2 linked regions of the Loktanella sp. M215 genome follow. Each later gene encodes a partner of the first gene's protein in a complex. Links are inferred from orthologs where the notes say so. Each region holds a gene or a part of one and is shown on either strand. Other genes may lie near its edges.

Evidence for each region.
Region 2: the proteins of rimM (region 1) and rpsS are in contact, whole or in part, in a crystal structure (PDB 3A1P), measured with the Thermus thermophilus proteins. The link is inferred for Loktanella sp. M215 from one-to-one orthologs. Residues at the interface, in WP_008632437.1 of Thermus thermophilus: Val4, Glu5, Ile6, Gly7, Arg8, Arg22, Gly23, Glu24, Val26, Leu84, Glu85, Glu86, Gly87, Arg88, Tyr89, Tyr90, Tyr91, Phe92, Leu94, Asp111, Ile112, Leu113, Asp114, Ala115, Gly116, Ala117, Gln118, Asp119, Val120, Ile122; in WP_011173711.1 of Thermus thermophilus: Lys28, Arg29, Leu30, Lys32, Thr48, Gln56, His57, Val58, Pro59, Val60, Tyr61, Thr63, Met66, Glu73, Phe74, Pro76, Thr77, Arg78, Arg81, His83, Gly84, Lys85, Glu86, Ala87, Lys88, Ala89, Thr90, Lys91, Lys92, Lys93.

What each region holds. Positions count from the first base shown.
Region 1 is NZ_WMEA01000001.1:1,559,480-1,562,628, reverse strand. What follows is about bases 24-2,853. They hold rimM (ribosome maturation factor RimM), read left to right. Parts: upstream 24-1,091; coding sequence 1,092-1,616; downstream 1,617-2,853. Other genes in these bases: GLR48_RS07625 (hypothetical protein), read left to right, coding at 2,421-2,853; GLR48_RS07630 (hypothetical protein), read left to right, coding at 1,613-2,416; rpsP (30S ribosomal protein S16), read left to right, coding at 582-995; GLR48_RS07645 (chorismate mutase), read left to right, coding at 244-540; GLR48_RS07650 (GNAT family N-acetyltransferase), read left to right, coding at 24-247. In the rest of the region: more of GLR48_RS07650, read left to right, coding at 1-23; more of GLR48_RS07625, read left to right, coding at 2,854-3,149. UniProt on the Escherichia coli protein: One of at least 4 proteins (Era, RbfA, RimM and RsgA/YjeQ) that assist in the late assembly stage of the 30S ribosomal subunit.
Region 2 is NZ_WMEA01000001.1:446,440-449,456, forward strand. The notes cover bases 320-3,017. They hold rpsS (30S ribosomal protein S19), read right to left. Parts: upstream 1,959-3,017; coding sequence 1,680-1,958; downstream 320-1,679. Other genes in these bases: rplP (50S ribosomal protein L16), read right to left, coding at 320-567; rpsC (30S ribosomal protein S3), read right to left, coding at 580-1,296; rplV (50S ribosomal protein L22), read right to left, coding at 1,296-1,676; rplB (50S ribosomal protein L2), read right to left, coding at 1,960-2,802. In the rest of the region: GLR48_RS02195 (TIGR02466 family protein), read right to left, coding at 1-27; more of rplP, read right to left, coding at 154-319. UniProt on the Escherichia coli protein: In the E.coli 70S ribosome in the initiation state it has been modeled to contact the 23S rRNA of the 50S subunit forming part of bridge B1a; this bridge is broken in the model with bound EF-G.

The sequences.
Region 1 (3,149 bases):
AGAACCCGAACTGGGGTTCCTGTTCACCGAAGAGGCCGAGGGCGAAGGCTATGCCTTTGAAGCCTCCGAGAAGGCGCGCAACAATGCCTGGAACGCGCTGAGCTTCGAGACGCTGGTCAGCTATATCGACCCGGACAATGACCGCGCGATTGCGCTGGCAAAGCGTCTGGGTGCCGAAAAGGGGCCCGGCGCAATTCACGACGGCTGCGAAGTCTGGCGCTATGCCCGGCCGGAGTATGACCTGTGACCGACGACACGACCCGCGCCGCCGAGATCCTGAAGGATCACCGCGCCAGCATCGACCGGCTGGATGCGATCCTTGTCTATACGCTGGGCGAGCGGTTCAAGCACACACAGGCCGTGGGCCGGCTGAAGGCGGAACACGCCCTGCCGCCCTCGGACCCCACGCGCGAGGCGACGCAGATCGCCCGCCTCACCCATCTTGCGGATCAGGCCGATCTGGACCCTGAATTCGCCAAGAAATTCCTGAATTTCATCATTCAGGAAGTCATCCACCACCACGAACAACACAAATCCTGACGGCACCCGCTGTCATCCAATCCAAAGAAGGACTTACACCAATGGCCATGAAAATTCGTCTCGCCCGCGGCGGCTCCAAGAAGCGCCCCTATTATTCCATCGTCGCCGCCGACAGCCGCATGCCGCGCGACGGCCGCTTCAAGGAGAAGCTGGGCACCTACGCACCGATGCTGGCAAAAGACGACGAGAACCGCGTCAAGATGGACATGGAGCGCGTGCAGTACTGGCTGGATCAGGGTGCGACCCCGACCGACCGCGTCGCCCGCATGCTGGAAGCTGCCGGCACCCTGCCCAAGAAGGACCGCGCCAACCTGAAAAAGGGTGAGCCGGGCAAGCAGGCCGTGAAGCGCGCCGAGGAAAAGGCCGCCAAGCAGAAGGCCATCGACGACGCCGCTAACGCGCCGAAAGAGGCGCCTTCCGAAGAGACCACCGAAGAGGCCGCAGCACAAGAGTAATCCTGTCTGCGCCGGGCCGGATCGCCACGTCGATCCGGCCCACCGCTTCTTTGCCGGGTGCTGCATACCAGCGCCCCGCCAAGCAGAGGGTTTGCCATGACCACCACAACCGATCCGAAAGTCATCGTGGGCCGCCTGTCGGGGTCCTTCGGCGTGCGCGGCGAGGTGCGGCTGAAATCCTTCTGCGCCGACCCCGAGGCCATCGCGGATTATACGCCGCTGACCACCGACACCGGCCTGACCTTTGCGCAGGTCGTGCTGACCGGGCAGATCAAGGGCGGCTTTACCGCGCGCCTTGACGGCGTGGTGACCAAGGAAGACGCCGACGCGCTGACCAATGTCGACCTTTACGCCCTGCGCAGTGCCCTGCCAGCGCCCGCGGACGACGAATACTACTACGCCGATCTGGAAGGTCTGACCGTGCTGGACACCGGCGGCGCGACGCTGGGCCGGGTGGTGCGGGTCGTGGATCACGGCGCGGGCGATCTGCTGGACATCGCCGTGCCGGGACAGTCGGAAACAGTGCTGCTGCCCTTTACGCAGGCACTGGTGCCCACGGTCGATCTGACCACGCGCCGGATCATCGCGGACCCGCCCGAAGGCCTCTTTCCCGCGCCATGACCGAGATCCTGCTGCATCCGGGGTTCCACAAGACGGGCACAAGCTCGATCCAGCATTTCCTGTGGCTGAACCGCGCGACGCTGGATGCATATTTCACCTCTGTCATGCTGCGGCACCTGAAGCCCGTCGTGCAGATGGCCTGCCGCTTTTCCCGCAGCCAGAACCCCGCCGACCTGCTGGACATGGTCCCTGCCCTTGACGCGGCGCTGGCAGAGGCCGCCGTGCACCCCGGCCAGAACCTGCTGATATCCTGCGAGGGACTGCTGGGCCACCTGCCCGGCTGGCCGGATGTGGACACCTATGCAGCGGCACCGACGTTGATCGCCTATCTGACCGGCTATTTTCAGGACCGTTACCCCGGCGCCCATCTGCGCGTCATCCTGACAACCCGCGACGCCGAAAGCTGGCTGTTCAGCGCCTACCGCCATCACCTGCGCGGCCATCGTCTGACCCAGTCAGCCGCGGCCTTTGCGAGCACTTACGCCAAGGCTGCCGACCTGACAGGTATGGCAGCCGTGATGGCCGAGGCCGTGGGCGACGTGCCGGTCTTTACCCTGCCCCTGTCGGACCTGCAAAGCTATCCGCTGGGTCCGGGCGGCGCATTCTGCGACCTGATGCAGGTCCCTGCCGATGTGCGCAGCGATTTGGTCGCCGTGGGTCAGGGCAATACCGGACCGGATCAGACCCTGTGGGAACAGTTTCTGGCCCTGAACCGTGGTCCGCTGGGCGACGCCGCCGTCCGCGACGAAAAGGCCCGTCTGGCGCAGGCCGTCGATCTGGGCGGCTGGCGCAGGGCCTGAGCGCATGGTGCATGTGATCGTCCACGCCGGGTTTCACAAGACCGGCACCTCTTCCTTGCAAAGCTGGCTGGGTCAGAACCGCCGCGCGCTGAAGCCCTACCTTTCCTTTTACGGCAAGGCGGACTTCCTCTCCGCCGGCAGCGCCGCCCGCATCTATGGGCAAAAGCCTTATCCATGGCGGTTGCGGGCGTTCCGGCGCAGCTTTGACCGGTTTCTGGCCAAGATACCCGACGCACCCGTGATCGTGTTGTCGCGGGAAACCTTCAGCGGGTCGATGCCGGGGCACCGCCGCTTTCCGGGGCGGCTGATCCGCAATTATCGCGATGTGGCCGTGCCGCTGGGTCGGCAGATCATAGCAGCCCTGCAGGCACGATTCGGCGCGGATGTGCAGATCACGTTCCTTTACACCCTGCGCGAGCGCGAAGGCTGGATCCGCAGCGTCTATGGTCATCTGCTGCGGTCGATCCACCTGCGCGACGATTACGACCGCTTCCGCGCCCGGTTCCCCGACCTGATCGACCCGCGGGCCGAGGCCGAGGCGATCGCACAGGCATTGGGTGTCAGCGCGCATATCGTGACGCTGGAGGATACAGGCCACCGGCGCGAGGGGCCGGCGAGTGCCGTGCTTGATCTGCTGAACGTGCCGCAGCCCCTGCGCGACCGCCTGCCGCCCGCCCGCCGTGCCAACGCCGGTCAGGCCCGCGCGATGGAGGATCAGTTCCTGATCATGAAC
Region 2 (3,017 bases), 1.1 Mb from region 1 along the record:
CACGAAGAGAGAGGAGATATCTGACATGGGGCAAGCTTATCCGATGGGGTGAAAAGGCAAAAGCCCCGCTTGTGACAGCGGGGCTTTCGTAATGATTGACCGTGTGGGGCCGCAGTTGGCTGCGCCAACCGCTTTCCCCCACCGCGTGAAGACTTACCAGTCCTCGCGGACCACGGTGCGGGTCTTGATCGGCAGCTTCATCGCGGCAAGGCGCAGGGCCTCGCGTGCGGTGACTTCATCGACACCGTCGATCTCGAACATCACGCGGCCGGGCTTGACCTTGGCGGCCCAGAAATCGACCGAACCCTTACCTTTACCCATACGCACTTCGACGGGCTTGGAGGTGACGGGCAGATCCGGGAAAATCCGGATCCAGACGCGGCCCTGACGCTTCATGTGACGCGTCATGGCACGACGTGCGGCTTCGATCTGGCGTGCGGTGATCCGCTCGGGCTCAACAGCCTTCAGACCATAGGTGCCGAAGTTCAGGTCAGACCCGCCCTTCGCATCGCCATGGATCCGGCCCTTGTGCATCTTGCGGAATTTGGTGCGCTTTGGTTGCAGCATCTTCTCTACTCCTTACCGGTCACGACGCGGGCCGCCGGGACCGCGGGGAATCGCGCCCTCTTGCAGCTCGGCGTGCTTGCGATCGTGACCCTGGGGGTCATGCTCCATGATCTCGCCTTTGAAGATCCAGACCTTGATCCCGATGATACCATAGGGGGTCATGGCTTCGTAGAGCGCGTAATCGATGTCAGCCCGCAGGGTGTGCAGGGGCACGCGGCCTTCACGGTACCATTCGGTCCGTGCAATCTCGGCGCCGCCAAGACGGCCCGCAAGGTTCACACGGATGCCAAGGGCACCCATACGCATGGTGTTCTGCACGGCGCGCTTCATGGCACGACGGAAGGACACCCGGCGTTCCAGCTGCTGACCGATGTTTTCAGCGACCAGGGCCGCATCCATCTCGGGCTTGCGCACTTCGACGATGTTCAGGTGCAGTTCGGACTTCGTCAGCTTCGCCAGCTTCTGGCGCAGACCTTCGATGTCCGCACCCTTCTTGCCGATGATGACGCCCGGACGGGCCGCGTGGATCGTGACGCGGCACTTGCGGTGCGGACGCTCGATGATCACGTGGCTAATGCCGGCCTGCTTGCACTCTTTACGAATGAAAGCCTTGATGGCGAGGTCTTCCAGCAGCAGATTGCCGTAGTCCTTGGTATCTGCATACCAGCGGCTGTCCCAGGTCCGGTTGACCTGCAGACGCATGCCGATGGGATTGACTTTGTTACCCATTATGCTTGCTCCTCAATCTGGCGGACCAGGATTGTGATTTCCGAGAACGGCTTGACGATCTTGCCGAACCGGCCACGGGCACGGGGACGTCCGCGCTTCATGATCAGGTTCTTGCCCACATAGGCCTCGGCGACGACCAGTTCGTCGACGTCCAGGTTGTGGTTGTTCTCGGCATTGGCGATGGCCGACTGAAGGCACTTCTTCACGTCGCCTGCGATCCGCTTCTTGCTGAAGGTCAGGTCCGTCAGGGCCTTCTCGACCTTCTTGCCACGGATCAGCGCGGCCACGAGGTTCAGTTTCTGCGGGCTGGTACGCAGCATCCGCAGCTTGGCGCGGGCTTCGTTGTCAGCCACGCGGCGGGGATTCTTGTCCTTGCTCATGGCTTACTTCCGCTTCGCTTTTTTGTCGGCTGCGTGACCGTAATAGGTCCGCGTCGGGGAATACTCACCGAACTTCTGACCGATCATGTCCTCAGAGACGTTGACAGGGATGTGCTTCTTGCCGTTGTAGACGCCAAACGTCAGGCCCACGAACTGGGGCAGGATCGTCGAGCGGCGCGACCAGATCTTGATGACTTCGTTGCGGCCGCCTTCGCGGGACGCTTCGGCCTTTTTCAACACATACGCGTCGACAAAAGGGCCTTTCCATACAGAGCGAGCCATATTAGCGGCCTTTCTTCTTCTGGTGACGCGTGCGAACGATCAGGCGCGAGGAGGCCTTGTTCTTGTCGCGAGTCTTGTTGCCCTTGGTGCCCTTGCCCCACGGGGTGACCGGGTGACGACCACCCGAGGTCCGGCCTTCACCACCACCGTGCGGGTGGTCGATCGGGTTCATGGCGACACCACGGACCGAAGGACGCACGCCGTAGTGGCGCATACGACCGGCTTTACCGTAGTTCTGGTTAGAGTTGTCGGGGTTCGACACGGCACCGATGGTGGCCATGCATTCCTGACGGACCAGACGCAGTTCGCCAGAGGACAGGCGGATCTGGGCGTAGCCACCGTCACGACCGACGAACTGGGCGTAGGTGCCAGCCGCACGGGCGATCTGACCGCCCTTGCCGGCCTTCAGCTCGATGTTGTGGACGATGGTACCGATCGGCATGCCAGAGAAAGGCATGGCGTTGCCCGGCTTGATGTCAGCCTTGGCCGATGCGATGACCTTGTCACCGATCGAGATGCGCTGCGGGGCCAGGATGTAATTCTGTGTGCCGTCTTCGTACTGGATCAGCGCGATAAAGGCGGTGCGGTTCGGGTCGTATTCGATCCGCACGACAACAGCGGACATGTCCAGCTTGTTGCGCTTGAAATCGACGATGCGATAGAGACGCTTTGCGCCCCCACCGATACGACGCATGGTGATCCGTCCGGTGTTGTTCCGGCCGCCCGATTTCGTCAGACCCTGTGTGAGGGACTTGACGGGACGTCCTTTCCAAAGCTCCGAACGGTCGATCAGCACCAGCCCACGCTGGCCCGGCGTCGTCGGTTTGTACGACTTGAGTGCCATGTTTCTGTCTTCCGTTTGCTTGGCGGGACCGCTGGGCGGCCCCTGAAGTGAAGGCCCCCGTAGGTGCCAAAGAATAAACTAAACGGCCCCGGAACGAATCCGGGGCCGGTTGAGTGAGCGGCTGATAGCAGGGAGGGGGTGGGGTGGCAAGGGGTGGAAAAAATCGATCCACGCTAATCGCGCAACCTATGATAAACTTGCGGAAATGCGGTCTG